Regions from separate parts of the Paucibacter sp. B51 genome, predicted to be linked through region 1. Evidence: riboswitches for the same ligand, from Rfam matches in the RefSeq annotation. Region 1 holds a riboswitch; the other holds the start of a gene.
What was found. Region 1 has a riboswitch for cobalamin ahead of OOB33_RS21190 (energy-coupling factor ABC transporter permease). Riboswitches for the same ligand answer to the same signal wherever they lie in the genome.

Region 1 (7,292 bases):
TCCTCGGTGCTGAGTGCGCCATGCATCAAGGTCAGGATGCTGCTCAAGGCCTGCGGCGCGCCGATCTCCCAATCCCACCAGTTGCCGTAGCGGCTGAGGCCCGGGCGGTAGCGGTTGGCGTGCATCCAGGCCAGGCCCTCGATCACGGCGCTGGCCAGCGCGGGGTTGCCGAACAGGCGCGAGCCCGGCGTGGCCTGGGCGCGCGCCATCAGCAGGAGGCGGGCATAGTGGCTGGTCAGCACCGAGGCATCGCTGCTGCTTTGCAGATCGGGCCACAGGCCCGGCGTGCTGCTGGAGAGGTTGATGGCCTGCCAGTGCAGCTCGGCCTTGTCGGCCAGCTCGGCCAGGGCGGCCTGGCGCTCGGGCAGGCTGCTGGGGCTGCCGGTCAGCTGCTGCAGCCAGCGGCTGCGCAGCTGGGCGTAGTCGCTCTCGGTCTGGGCTTGGGCGGTCTGCAGGGCCAGGCTGCTGGCCAGGGCGAGCAGGGTGGGGTGCCAGAGCCGTGCGCGTTTCATGGGCACCATCTTCTTCATCATCATGTCGACGTCTCCTCGGTGTGGGCCGGCCATGTGGTGGCTGGCGTGTTATTTGAGGTGAACGTTAACATTTTGCGCGTCCTGCGCACCTAGGGTTGTCGCCAACCGGGGAGGGCGCCGGGGGGGGCGCTGCTGCGGGGCCGTGTTCACTCGCCTTGGGCGGCGGGCAACTCCTTGGGCGCACCGAACATGAAGCAGTCGATGAAGGTGAAGTAGAGCGAGGTGTAGAACACCGTCGTCAGCATCAGGCCCACCGGCATGGCCACCAGGGGCAGGTACTGGCCGAGGCCGAGCGCGCCGAGCAGCAGGCTGCAGATGGCCGAGGCGCCCATCAGCAGGCCGCCCCAGAGCAGGGCGTTGTAGGCGAAGGCCGTCTTGTTGCGCCAGACGCCCAGGGTGCTGGAGAACAGGGCTTGCATCAGGCCCTGGCCGCCCCAGTGGATCAGGGCCGGCGCATGCCAGAAGGGGATGGACAGCAGGCCGGCCAGGCCCAGGCGTGTGACTGCGCCCCAGAACAGGCGTGGGTCGGCCAGCAAGGCCTCGACCTCGGCCTTGGGCGCATCCTTGCCGAGCAGGGTTTGCAACTGCTCCATCGCACCGCCGTCCACCCACTCGGCCAGCAGGCTGATGCCCACGGTGGCCAGGGCATAGATGGCGCCCAGCAGCAGCTGGTTGTTGCGGCGCTGCGTGGTCAGCTTGAGCGGCGCCAGGAACACGGCAGCGGTCGGCGTCTTGTCCTGCAGTACCAGATGGGTGGCCAGCATGAAGCCCAGCGAGAGCAGGGGCACCGCCATCAGCAGCAGCATGAAGCCCACGGCCGGCAGGATCATGAGCACAAAGGCCAGGAACACAAAGGTGGCGAACAGGCTGGCCAGGGCCAGGGGGCGGCGCTGGAAGACCTTGAAGCCATGGCGTATCCAGAGCAGGCCGTTGCGTGCCGGCACGGTCTGCAGGTGCAGCATCATGGCGGGGGTGGGGCGGCTGGCGTCACTCATTCCGTGGACTTCTCAAAAACTCGGTGGGGCGTGGTGCGGCGCGGCTGGGCGCTTCACGTGGATGGGAGGGCATGCCAGGCGCGCGCGATGCGCTCGCGCAGCACGCGCTCGAAATGGCTGGGGTCATGTGGCTTGAGCAGGCTGGCCTGGCGCGGCAGGTGCACATCCCAGAGCCGCGAGATCCAGAAGCGCAGCGCTGCCGCGCGCAGCAGGGCGGGCAGCAGGCGATGCTCGGTGCCACTGAGCGGCCGCACCGATTCATATGCGGTCACAAAGGCCTGGGCGCGTGCTTCGTCGAGCCGGCCGCTGGCCAGGTCGATGCACCAGTCGTTCAGGCAGACGGCCAGATCGAAGAGCCAGGTGTCGACGCCGGCGAAATAGAAGTCGAAGAAACCGCTCAGGCGTTCGCGCCCCTGCAGGGGCTGCACGCCCTCGGGCTGCGGTGGCAGCAGCTCGAACATCACGTTGTCGCGGAACAGATCGGCGTGGATGGGCCCGCGCGGCAATTCGGCAAAGCTCTGCGAGGCGGCCAGCTGCTGCTGGTAGGCCAGCTCTTCGCGCAGCAGGGCCGCTTGCTCGGGCGCCAGATGGGGCAGCAGCACGGGCACGGTGTCGGTCCACCAGGCCAGGCCGCGCAGATTGGGCTGGTGCAGGGGGAAGTCCTGGCCGGCCAGATGCATGCGGGCCAGGGCGGCGCCGACCTGCTCGCAGTGGAAGAGATCGGGCGCCAGCTGGTGACCGCCGCGTAGCTTGTTGACCAGGGCGGCCGGCTTGCCCTGGATCTCGAACAGGATCTCGCCCCGCGCGTCGGCCTGCGGGTCGGGCACGGCCAGGCCGCGCGCGGCCAGGTGCTTCATGAACTGCAGGTAGAAGGGCAACTGCTCGAAGCTCAGGCGCTCGAACAGGGTCAGCACGAACTCGCCGCGCTCGGTGGTCAGGAAGTAGTTGGTGTTCTCGATGCCGGCGCCAATGCCGCGCAGCTCCTGCACCTGGCCCAGGTCCAGGCGGTTGATCAGGGCTTGCGCCTGCTCCAGTGTCACTTCGGTAAATACGGCCATGTCAGCACTGCTTGATCGCTTGCTACAGCGTGGGAATCGAGGCGGGCGCGGCGGCGGCTTGAGGGGTGAGGCTCAGGCGGCCGGGCCTCGCACTCAGAAGTTGAAAACGTTCCAGACGCGCTTGCCGGCGGCGCCGCGCGTGGAGCCCGGGCCGGCCGACAGGTCGCGGCTGCCATCGCCCATGATGATTTCGTAGCTCGGTAGCTTGCTGTTCTTGGACTGGACCGTGACCTTCTGGGTCTGGCCGCGCACCCGGGTCTCTTCGATGCGGGTGCTGTCATCCTCGATCACGGTGACGGTCACGCGCGCATCGGCCACGCCGTCGGCAGCTGCGGCCGCAGGGGCTTCAGGCGCTGGGGCGGGCTTGGCTGGCGCCGGATCGGCGGCCTGGGCCGGGGCGCAAAGCAGGCCGCTCAGCAGAGCCAGGGCGGCCGGCAATGATCGAAACCAAAGTGTCGAGGAGTTCATGCCGGCATTCTAGGGCCGGGGGCTCGGGCCCTGCGGCTGCAAGGGCGCTGCGCTGCGGGCCTTGTTGCGGCGGTTCCTGCCTAACCCGCAGTTCGCACAGCGCTTGTTGGCCCCGGGGGTTTTGCGCTAGGATGGCGCCCTGTTGGTGCTCGTGGGACTCCCAAAAGTCCTGCAGTTAAACGGGAATCAGTAGATGCAAGCCGTCCCTTCGGACCTTGCCTGACTGAGCTGCCCCCGCAACGGTGCGTGAACGAAGCGGCCTGGCCTTGCGCCAAGCCGGCCTCAGGGTTCATCTCAAGCCACTGGATGTTGTTGTCTGCATCTGGGAAGGCGATGGACTCGATTTCACCAGCCCGGATACCGGCCAACGAAGCGGTGCGCCGTAGCCCTTGGGCTGCCGCACCATGTGGCGAAAACCTGCGGGGAAGCGGGCGATCGCGCTGTTTCGGTGTCTCTATCCATGGATTCCTCTCCCTCCTAGGCCCTGATCGGGTCTGAGCTTCGGGTTGTCGCTCGTCGGGCCGTTGTGCCGCTTTGCCCTTGTGCTGATTCGCTCGCGCGTTTGCGCCGCAGCGGCCGGCTGAGGCTGCTGCATGGCCGATTGCGCCAGGCGCCGCGCCGCTGACCCCGCATCTCACCCCGCCCCCGAGAACTGTTTTCCCGCTGACGCGTGCGCCCGGCTCTGGCCGAGGCCTGCGCGTGGCCTGCCCCTGCGCGGCCCGCTCTTGGCTGCGCTGTGTTCCACCGCCCCTTCATTCCACTCCCATCGGAGCTGCCACCATGCACATCGAACCCGGGCTCATCGCCCCCGCCAAACTGACCCTGGCCGCCGCCGTGGCCGCGCCGCTGGTGCTGGCGCATCTACCGCCGCTGTTCAAGCAGCCCGCGCTCTTGCTGCGCACCTTGCTGGCGGCGCTGTTCTTCTCGCTCTTCATGCAGGCCTTTCACATGAAGGCGGGCCCGTCGGAGCTGCATTTCCTCGGCGCCATGCCGCTCTACCTGAGCTTCGGCTTTGTGCCCACGCTTTTGGGCTTGCCCCTGGGCCTGCTGCTGCAAGGCCTGGTGTTCGAGCCGCAGGATCTCGTGCATCTGGCGGTGAACTCGCTGTCGCTGATGCTGCCGCTGATGGCGGTGCATTACGGCCTGGCCCGGCGCCTGGTCCACGGCGAGCGGCCGGTCACGGTCAAGACCTTGCTGCAGCTGGACAGCGCCTACTACGGCGGCGTGATTGCCATGGTGGGTTTCTGGCTGGCCATGGGCCAGGGCGAGACCAGCCTGGCCGAGTGGGCGCGCTTTGCGCTCGCCTACGCGCCGGTCGTGCTGCTGGAGCCTCTGGTGACGCTGGGCACGCTGTGGCTGCTGCGTGCCGATGGCCCGCTGCGCCGCCTGCCGCTGGCGGCCCAGTGCTTTGCACCGCAGCCAGGCCGGGCATGAGCGAGGCGCGAGCCGAGCCCGGCACGGTCTGGTTTGTCGGCGCCGGCCCAGGTGACCCGGACCTGATCACCGTCAAGGGCCGGGGCTTGATCGAGCGCGCCGGCGCCATCCTGTTTGCCGGCTCCCTGGTCGACGAGGCAGCCACGCGCTGGGCGCCGCCGGGCTGCGAGATTGCTGATTCCAAAGGCATGACGCTGGATCAGATGTCGGCTTGGCTGATCGAGCGCGCCGCGCGCCATGAGACGGTGCTGCGTCTGCAGACCGGCGATCCGGCGCTCTACGGCGCGCTGATGGAGCTGGTGCAGCCGCTCGATGCGGCGGGCGTGCCGCTGCGCGTGGTGCCGGGCGTGTCTTCGGCCATGGCCTCGGCCGCGGCGGCCGTGGAGACCTTCACCCTGCCGGAGCTGACGCAGACGGTGATCTTCACCCGCGTGGCGGGGCGCACGCCCATGCCGGCGGGCGAGGACCTGGCGGCCCTGGCCGCGCACCGCTGCACCTTGTGCATCTTTCTGTCCATCACCTTGCTGGGCCAGCTCACGGCCGAGCTGCGCGCGGCCGGCTGGGCCGAGGACGCGCCCATGCTGGTGGTGCACAAGGCCTCCTGGCCGGGCGAGGAGCAGATCCTGCGCGCCACCCTGGCCGATGTGAAACAGCGCTGCCGCGAGGCCGGCATCGTCAGCCAGTCCATGGTCATCGCCAGCCCGACCCTGGGCTCGCGCCACTGGCCCGAGCTGGCCAAGTCCAAGCTTTACGACCCCAGCTTCACCCACCGCTTCCGCCGCGCCAGCGCGCCGGCCCAGCCCGAACTCTGAGGCTCTGTTGCCATGTCAAACACTCCCAACGAAACCATTCTTCTGGTGGGCCATGGCTCGCGCGAGGCCGGCGCCAACGAGGAGATCGAGGCCTTTGCCGAGCAATGGCGCCAGCGTCAGGCGGGCTGGCGCATCGAGGTGTGCTTCATCGAGTTCGCGCCGGTGATGCTGCATGGTGGCCTGCGACGCGCGGCGCTCGGCGCGCAGCGCGTGCTGGTGCTGCCGCTGATCCTCAATGCCGCGGGGCATGTGAAGATGGACATCCCGCAGGCCATCGACAGCGCGCGCCTGGACTGCCCCGGCACGCAGTTCCTCTATGCCCCGCACCTGAGCGCCTGCGACCCCATCCTCGCCCTGCTCAAGCGCCGCCTGCGCCAGGCCATGATGAGCCTGGACATGCCGGACCCGCGCAACACCGGCGTGGTGCTGCTGGGCCGCGGCGCCTCGGACCGCCAGGCCAACGGCGATGTGGCCAAGATGGCGCGCTGGCTGCTGGAGGAGGGCGACCATGAGCTGGTCGATGTGGCCTTCACCGGCATCACCCACCCGCGCCTGGAGCGGGTGGTGCAACGCCAGAGCCAGCAGCTGATGACGCAGATCGTCGTCCTGCCTTATTACCTGTTCAGTGGCACCCTGATCAGCCGCATCCAGCGCCAGGTCGAGCATCTGCGCCTGCAGTACCCGCAGCTGCGCTTTGCCCTGGCCGATTACTTCGGGGCGGAGCGCGAGATCTTCGAGCTGCTGGAGCAGCGCGCCGCCGATCTGCGCGCCGGCGCCCCGGCCGCCCTGATGCCTTGCGATGGCTGCAAATTCCGCGAGATCGCCGTCAGCCTGGGCCATGGCGGCCATCACCATGGGCCGGAGCCGCATGTGCACGATCACGACCATGGGCATGACCATGCGCATGGGCATTCGCATGACCACGCGCACGACCACACACATGAGCACAGCCATGCGCACGCTCACGAGCACCACCACCATCACCCCCACGACGCCCATGCCCACGGGCATGCCCCGGCATGAGCATCCACCAGGTCCTGGGCAACACCGTCACCGAGCAGCTGACCGCGGCCGGGCGGGCCATTGAGCATGACTCCTTCGCGGTGATCGACCGCGAGGTCGGCCCGCACTACTACGACGCGCTGCAGTGGCCGGTGGTGCGGCGCATGATCCACGCCAATGCCGATTTCGATTTCAACGGCCTGACGGACTTTCATCCGCAGGCGGTCGAGGCCGGCTTGGCCGCCATCCTGGCCACGGCCGGGCGTGGGCCCAGCCGTGTGGTGGCCGATGTGGAGATGATTTGCGTCGGCCTCTCGCGCCCGCGCCTGGCCCATTTCGGCATGGGCACGCATCAGTTCATCAGCGATGCCGATGTCATCCAGGCGGCCACCGAGCAGGGCACGACGCGCGCCGTGCAGGCCATGCGCAAGGCCCAGGCCCTGGGCCTGCTGGACGGGGCCATCGTCGGTATCGGCAATGCGCCCACGGCCCTGATCGAGCTGGTGCGCCTGATCCGCGAGCAGGGCGTGCGCCCGGCTCTGGTGGTGGGCATGCCGGTCGGTTTTGTCTCGGCGGCCGAGAGCAAGGACTTGATGGCCGAGCTGGACGAGGTGCCCTGGATCGTCATCCGCGGCCGCAAGGGCGGCTCCACCCTGGTGGTGGCGGCCATCCATGCCCTGCTGGGCCTGGCCGAGGCGCGCGAGCTGCAGCACAAGGGATCGGCGCGGCCATGATGGACAAGACCGTCAAGCGCGGCACCCGCACCGGCTTCACCACCGGCGCCTGCTCGGCCGCGGCCGCGCGGGCGGCGGTGCTGGGCCTGGTGCATGGCGCCGTGCCCGAGACGGTGGAATGCCTTTTGCCCAATGGCCAGCGGGTGCAGTTCGCCGTGCAGGACGGTCGCTGCGAAGGCGAAGGCCTGGCCCGTGTCGCTCATGCCATGGTCATCAAGGATGCCGGCGACGACCCCGACTGCACCGACAAAGCCCA
Region 2 (7,292 bases), on a different contig from region 1:
GCCATGGTCGCTTTTGCCTGCGTCAGATTTACAGCGAGGCGGGGCTGTAGCGCAGGCCGACGAAGACCGTGCGCGGTGCCTGGGCATAGCCGCCTGCTGTCTGGTAGCTGCGGTTGAAGGCATTGTCCAGATTCAGCTGCAGGCGCAGCTCGCGCGTCAGGCTGTACTGGGCGTCGAGGTTGAGCAGAGCATAGCCCGCCAGGGGCTTGCTGTTGGCCGCGTCGTCATAACGTTGGCCCGAGCTCTGCACGGCCGCACCCAGCTTCCAGTTCGCCACCGTGGTGTCGGCACGCAGGGTGCCGTACACGCGCGCACGGCGGGCCAGAAGCTTGCCATTGCTCATGTTCTTGGGGGCCTGCAGGTCCAGGGTGCTGGAGAGGCGGATGCCGGCGATCTCGGTGCTGCCTTGCAGGCTCAGACCTTGCAAGCGGGCCGAGGCGACGTTTTGATAGCAGCCACGCTTGTTGACGCAGCTGCCTGGCGCTCCGTAGATGATCAGGTCGCGGATGCGGTTGCGGTAGGCCGTGAGCGAAAACTCGCTGTGCTCGGTGTTGTACTTCAGGCCGAACTCGAGGTTGCGGCCGCGCTCAGGGTCCAGCGGCTTGACGCCGGGCTTGCTCAGATCGGGGCTGTATTCGCTGGCGCGCTGAAACAGGGTCGGTGCACGGAAGGCCGTGCCGACGGAGCTGACCAGGCGCAGGCCCGAAGCGAGCACATAGCCGGCCGCGACCGTGCCGGTGTTGACGCCGCCGAACTGGCTGTCATCGTCATGGCGGCCGTGCACTTGCAGGCTCAGCGCATCCTGGTTCCACAGCCAGCCCAGGGCCAGCCCATGCTGGCGGCGCTTGTCGATCTTGTTGTCGCTCAGCAGGTTCGGGTTCTCCAGGCGGTCCTCGCGGCGCTCCAGGATGAAGTTGAGTTGCTGGCCTTTGGCGATCTGGTAGCTGCCATTGAGGCTGATATTGCGCAGCTGGGTTTCGGTCAGGTATACCGAGGGTTGGGTCTCGTACTTCTCGGTCGATTCAGCCAGGCTCAGCTGGGTCTGCAGCGCCGGCAACCATTGCGCACTCCAGCTCAGCTGGGCCACGCGGGTGTCCTGGATGCTGTGGTCGTCATTGTCTGGCGAACTTTTCGATCCATCGTATTGGGCATCGGAGTGGCTGCTCAGAGCGAGGGCCTCAAGCCGGTGGGCCGTGTTCAGCTGCAGGCCGATTCGGCCCTTGAGGTTGTGGTTCTTCCAGCCATCACGGTCGGCGATGTAGCTGAAGCTGCTGGGCGAGTCGATGGTGCTGTTGAAGCCGTCACTGCGCTCGGCCGCGGCGCTGAGGGCGAAGTCCAGCAGGCCCGAGCTGCCGGTGAGGCCGGCGTCGAGCTTGCGAGTGCCCAGATTGCCCAGACCGGCGCCCAGCTCGGCCTGCAGGCGCGGGCCGCCCTTGCGGGTGAAGATCTGCACCACGCCGCCGACTGCGTCGGAGCCGTAGATGGCGCTGGCTGGGCCTTTGAGCACTTCCACGCGTTCGATTTGCGACAGCGGGATGCCTTGCCAGGCCGTGCCGCCGCTGGCTTGCGAATCGACACGCACGCCGTCCACCAGAACCACCGTGTGGCGGGTGTCAGCGCCACGCAGGAAGAGCGATGTCGTGGTGCCGGGGCCGCCGTTGCGGACCATCTCCACGCAGCCGCTGTTGCGCAGCAGATCGGCCAAGCCGCCAAAGGCTTGGCGCTCGATGTCGGCACGGGTCAGCACGGTCAGGTCGGTCAGGACTTCGCTCAAGCGAATGGGCGAGCGGGTGGCGGTGACCACCACCGAATCGAGCTTGTTGGGGCCAGGACCCTGTGCCTGGGCCTGGCCCTGAATGGCCATGGCAAGCAGGGCCAAGGTGAAGGGCAAGGCTTGGGCGCGAACAGCAAAGGACGAAGGTGCGGCGGGCAGGAACGCGCGCGCCTGAGTGCGGGCCAAGGGCCGGACGGAAGAGGTCATGAGCAAAAGAAACAGCAAGCAGAACTGCCAGGCACCAGCTCACCCGCTGAGCGCCTGTGGAACGATGTGCTGCAGCACCCGCCCGTAGAAGGGCAGGGGACGCGGCGCACCACGTTGTTGGCCGGTATCCGGGCTGGTGAACCTCAGCAGCTGTGTCCTTCCCAAAACCCGGGGGTTTCAGTGGACCGAGGACAGCGCTTGAAGCGCGCTGGCGGCTGTCGCGATGAGGCGTGCGGCCAGGGCTTCGTTCACTTACCGTTGCGGGGACAGCTCAGGTTGGGCTTGCTTGCGAGCGTGGCAGCGCGCCTTCCTGATTCCCGTTTAACTGTGCAAGACGCAATGCCTGCACGAGCACCAACGGGCTGGATTCTAGCTTGCGGCCGAGGCGGCCCGGCCGGGCTGGGCGCCGATGGATGCGGGCGCAGGCGGCGCTTTTGCTTTCGTGTCTGCCGGCGTCAGGGGCTTCAAGGGTTTGGGCGCCTTGGGTGCTTTGGGCGGTTTGGGATGAGCGGCTTGCGCGGGCTGGGTCTGCGCAGGCGCCGAGGCAGGCAGGCCGCGGCCATGGATGGCCACCGAGCCGGGCGCTCGACGCAGCGCTTCCGATTCTTCTTTCAGGCGACGAGCTTCCATCTCGCGGGCGCGACGCGCATCGTCTCTGGCCAGGGCTTGGGCGGCGCGCCGGTCGGCGTCGCTCGGCTGGTCAAAGGCGATGGTCTTGGGCGCTTGCGCGCTGCCTTCGGGGCAGGGCGAGTCGCGCAGATCGCGGCCCTGTGGTCCGCAGCGGTAGACCTGGGCGCTGCGCGTCTCCGTCTGGGCTTGTGCGGCAGGGGGTAGACCCAGCAGGGGCACGGCCAGCACCGCAGCCCAGGCCGCGCCATTCAAAACCAGGACGGGGCGGGGCAGGGTGCGGTGGTGCATGGGCTCAGCTTTCGGTGGGGGCGGCTGGGGTGGTGGGCTGACCGGGGCTGCCTTCGGGCTTGGCGGCCAGGGCTGCCGGCTTGGGCGGTTTGGGCCGCGGCGGCTTGGCGTGGATCTTGGCCAGGGCCTTGTCCATCTGGCCCGCCAGCATCAGCTCGACGGTGGCCAGGGATTTGTCGATGCAATCCTGCACCGCCTCGCGCTCCGACAGGGGCGGCTTGCGCAGCACATAGGCGGCCACTTCACCCTTGTGGCCGGGGTGGCCGATGCCCAGGCGCAGGCGCCAGAAATTGGCCGAGCCGAGCTGGGCCTGCATGTCCTTCAAGCCGTTGTGGCCTCCGTTGCCGCCGCCTTGCTTGAACTTCATCTCACCAGGCAGGAGGTCCAGCTCGTCATGGATGGCCAGGATCTCCTCCGGCGCAATCTTGAAGAAGCGCGCCAGCGCCGCCACCGATTTGCCTGAGAGGTTCATGTACGTCATGGGCTGCAGCAGCCAGATCGGCCCGTCGCAGCCGGGCGCGTTGTTGACGCGCGCGCACAGGCCGTAATAGTTGCGTTCGGCCTGCAGCGTGGCACCCAGCTTGCGCGCCAGCTGATCCACCCACCAGAAACCGGCGTTGTGGCGCGTGTCTTCATATTCCGCCCCGGGGTTGCCGAGGCCAACAAACAGTCGAATCATGGGCGGAGATTATCGGTGGCCACCGTGGCCGAGAGAAAGGGGCGAACGGGGCGGGGCTTGCAGATGGGCGGGCGCTGAGCGCCGCCGAGCGGGCAAGAAAAAGGCCCTGCAGTGCAGGGCCTTTTCGTGAGGCATGAAGCCGTGGGGAAGAAGGATTACTTCTTGCCCTTCTTCTTGCCCTTGCCGTCGTCGGCGGGAGCGGCAGCAGCCACCACCACTTCGACCACGGGCTCCACCGGGGTGGCAACCACGGGGTTCGGCTTGCCGTGGGTCACAACCTTGATGCCAGCGGGGATCTTCAGGTCGTTCACGTGCACCGAGTGACCCTTGGTCAGGCCGCTCAGGTCCACTTCGATGAAAGCGGGCAGTTGCTGGGCCAGGCAGGTGATTTGCAGCTCGGTGATCACGTGGTTGACCGTGCAGCTGTCGGTCTTCACGGCCGGCGAGTTTTCTTCGCCGATGAAGTGCAGCGGCACCTTCTTGGTGATCTTGGTGGTGCCGTCCACGCGCTGGAAGTCAGCGTGCAGGACTTGCGGCTTGTAGGGGTGCAGCTGGAAGTCGCGCAGCAGAACTTGTGTGACCACGCCGTTCAGTTCCATCTCGAGGATGGTGCTGTGGAAGGCTTCCTTCTTCAGGGCATGGAACAGGGCGTTGTGGTCCAGTTCGATGTTGGCGGGTTCGCCAGCGCCGAAAACGATGCCAGGAACGCGACCAGCAATGCGCAGGCGGCGGCTCGCTCCGGTCCCCTGCAGCTTGCGATCAAAAGCGGTGAATTTCATAGTGACTCCAAATGGCTGAACACCGCATGCGGTGTCCATGGTGTTGAGCGCCCGCGACCAGGCTGCTCAGTGAAATGCAGTCCGTACGGCGACTGCATGTGATTCGGGCGCCGCAGCTTGCACCGCGTCGCCCGAAGAACTTAGAAGTTGTTGTTCTGCTCGCTGAACAGCGAGGTGACCGACTCACCGTCCGAAATGCGGCGGATGGTTTCGGCGAACAGGAAGGCGACCGACAGCTGGCGGATCTTGCCGCAGGCCTTGGCTGCATCGTTCAGCGGGATGGTGTTGCTGATGACGACTTCGTCCAGGTGCGACTTGGAAATGCGCTCGATGGCGGGGCCCGACAGAATCGGGTGGGTGCAATACGCGAACACGCTCTTGGCGCCGCGGTCCTTCAACACTTCAGCGGCCTTTACCAGGGTGCCGGCGGTGTCGATCATGTCGTCCATGATCACGCAGTTGCGGCCGTCGATTTCGCCGATGACGTGCATCACTTCCGAGACATTGGCAGCCGGACGGCGCTTGTCGATGATGGCCAGATCGCAGCCCAGCTGCTTGGCCAGGGCGCGTGCACGCACCACACCGCCAACGTCGGGGCTGACCACCACCAGATTGGAATAGTTGCGGGCCTTCAGGTCCGACAGCAGCACCGGCGAGGCGTAGATGTTGTCGACCGGGATGTCGAAGAAACCTTGGATCTGGTCGGCGTGCAGGTCCATGGTCAGGACGCGCTCGACACCGACGGTTTCCAGCAGATTGGCCACGACCTTGGCCGAGATCGGCACGCGGGTCGAACGGGGGCGGCGATCCTGGCGTGCGTAACCGAAGTAGGGGATCACGGCGGTGATGCGGCGAGCGCTGGCGCGCTTCAGGGCATCGACCATGATCAGCAGTTCCATCAGGTTCTCGTTCGTCGGCGCGCAGGTGGGCTGAATGACGAACACATCGCGGGCGCGGACGTTTTGCTGGATCTCGACGGTGACTTCGCCGTCAGAGAAACGACCGACCACGGCCTTGCCAAGCTCGAGGCCCAGGTGGGTGGCGATTTCTTGGGAGAGAACCGGATTGGCGTTACCGGTGAAGAGGACGGTATTGAGCAGCACGGGCCATCCTTTGGGTCAAGGACCCGTGGCCAGCCAGCGTGTCCGGGTGGGTATTCAAGAGAAAGAAATTTGGCAGGGGAAGAAGGATTCGAACCTTCGCATGTCGGAATCAAAATCCGATGCCTTAACCAACTTGGCGACTCCCCTACACAGGACACTGCAGAGCTGCAGCACCCTATAACTTGTGTCTTTACTCAGCCCAACCCTGCAAGGGGTGGCGATTCAGACTGCGGCAAATTCTACCAGACCAGTGAGTGGGCAAACCCGAAATCAGCTGATTTTTTTCACGGTAGTCAATCCCGTTTTTCCCGCCCTCAGGCTTATTGAAAGTGTCGAGCGTTGCAGCATCAACTCTTGCAAAAACCGCACTGCCTGAACCCGTCATCCGGCTGTTGCCGAATCGCGATTCCAGCAGTTCGAGTGCCTGAACCACCTCAGGGCAGAAATCCTCGGCCGGCTTTTGCAGGTCATTGCGACCGAAGCCATTCAAGAATTTCTCGACTCCTTCAGCATCCAGGCTCACTGCGCTTGTCACGGCGCCAGCATCTTCTGACTCGGCCGAGCGGCTGTCGCTGCTCGTTTTGTCGTCGCTGCTGTTGTGTGCAGGAAAGCCCGCTACTATAGCCACAGAATTCGACCTTGCCAAGAGGGGGCTCGAAAATATTTTCTGCGTGGGGATGCTGGCGGCCGGTTTCACGACGGCAAACGTCATTTCGGGCAGCTCGATCGGATGCAGGATTTCGCCGATGCCTTCGACGAAAGCGTGGCTGCCGCCAAGGAAAAACGGCACATCCGCACCCAGGCTCAAACCCAGCGGCAGCAGGCGCGAGAGCGGCCAGTTCAGGCCCCAGAGGCGGTTCAGCGCGAGCAGGGTGGAGGCGGCATCGGAGGATCCGCCGCCCATGCCGGCGCCCGCGGGCAAGCGCTTCTCGATGTGAATGTCAGCGCCCAGCGTGCAGCCGCTTTGCTGCTGCAGTGCGCGCGCAGCCCGCAAGCACAAGTCGTCCTCGGGCAGGGCGTCGCCCTGGTCGTGGCGCTGCAGGCGGCCATCGCTGCGGCGCTCGAAATGCAGGGTGTCGGCCCAATCGATCAGGGCAAAGATGGACTGCAGCAGGTGATAGCCATCGGGCCGCTTGCCCACCACGTGCAAGAAGAGATTGAGCTTGGCGGGGGCGGGGACGTCGTAAATCGCTTGCATGGGAAAAGGCCGGGGCCGGCGCGGGAGGGAAATCGGGGTGGTGCGGATCTTGATGCGATCAGTTCGATGCATCCAGTCGTGCACGCAGGGTCACGCTGGGCTCGCCGTTGCGGCTGGCGATGATGAGGCCATCGGCGCGGCGCGCCAGATCCAGGCGCCAGCCCAGTTGCTCGAAGCCGCTTTGCGGCGCCGGCAGGGGCTCGTGCGCGGCCTGTGGCCAGGGCTGGCCGCGCAGCCAGTCGAACAGGGCGGCCAAGGGGATGATCTCACCCAGCATCTCGCGGGTCAGGGCGTCGAGATCTTCAAAGCGGCGCTCGCCTTCGGGGGTTTGCAGGCTCACTTCGCCGCCGCCCCAGCGCGCGCGGGCGACCAGGGCGCCCAGCGGCGTGCTCAGCTCCAGTTGGCCTGCGGTCGGGCCGCCGCTGAGGTCGAAGCTGACATTGCCGCCACTCGGTCGGCCGCTGACGCCTGTCACCTGCACGCTCAAGCGGCCGGTTAGGTGGATGGCGTCGGGGGCATTCGCAACAGCGGCCGGCGGCGCCTGTGGCGCCAGGCTGGCGCAGCCGCTCAAGACTGGCAGCAGGGCCAGCATCAGAACCCCAGCCATGCCGGCACGCCGGCCGGGCAGGGCGCG

Region 2: it holds a riboswitch for cobalamin, as region 1 does, so the genes downstream of both, OOB33_RS08625 (TonB-dependent receptor plug domain-containing protein) here and OOB33_RS21190 (energy-coupling factor ABC transporter permease) in region 1, are expected to answer to the same signal.

What each region holds. Positions count from the first base shown of each region.
Region 1 is NZ_JAPIVN010000002.1:38,795-46,086, reverse strand. It holds gene OOB33_RS21210 (polysaccharide lyase 8 family protein) at 1-536, opposite strand, end outside; gene OOB33_RS21205 (BPSS1780 family membrane protein) at 680-1,528, opposite strand; gene OOB33_RS21200 (homoserine kinase) at 1,582-2,586, opposite strand; gene OOB33_RS21195 (hypothetical protein) at 2,680-3,054, opposite strand; cobalamin riboswitch at 3,181-3,437, shown strand; gene OOB33_RS21190 (energy-coupling factor ABC transporter permease) at 3,835-4,488, shown strand; gene cobM (precorrin-4 C(11)-methyltransferase) at 4,485-5,300, shown strand; gene OOB33_RS21180 (sirohydrochlorin chelatase) at 5,313-6,323, shown strand; gene OOB33_RS21175 (precorrin-8X methylmutase) at 6,320-7,036, shown strand; gene OOB33_RS21170 (cobalt-precorrin-5B (C(1))-methyltransferase) at 7,033-7,292, shown strand, end outside.
Region 2 is NZ_JAPIVN010000001.1:2,025,638-2,032,929, forward strand. It holds gene cobU (bifunctional adenosylcobinamide kinase/adenosylcobinamide-phosphate guanylyltransferase) at 1-5, opposite strand, end outside; gene OOB33_RS08625 (TonB-dependent receptor plug domain-containing protein) at 29-1,981, opposite strand; cobalamin riboswitch at 2,084-2,355, opposite strand; gene OOB33_RS08630 (hypothetical protein) at 2,351-2,899, opposite strand; gene pth (aminoacyl-tRNA hydrolase) at 2,904-3,578, opposite strand; gene OOB33_RS08640 (50S ribosomal protein L25/general stress protein Ctc) at 3,734-4,357, opposite strand; gene OOB33_RS08645 (ribose-phosphate pyrophosphokinase) at 4,498-5,460, opposite strand; tRNA gene OOB33_RS08650 (tRNA-Gln) at 5,531-5,607, opposite strand; gene ispE (4-(cytidine 5'-diphospho)-2-C-methyl-D-erythritol kinase) at 5,651-6,658, opposite strand; gene OOB33_RS08660 (lipoprotein insertase outer membrane protein LolB) at 6,717-7,292, opposite strand, start outside.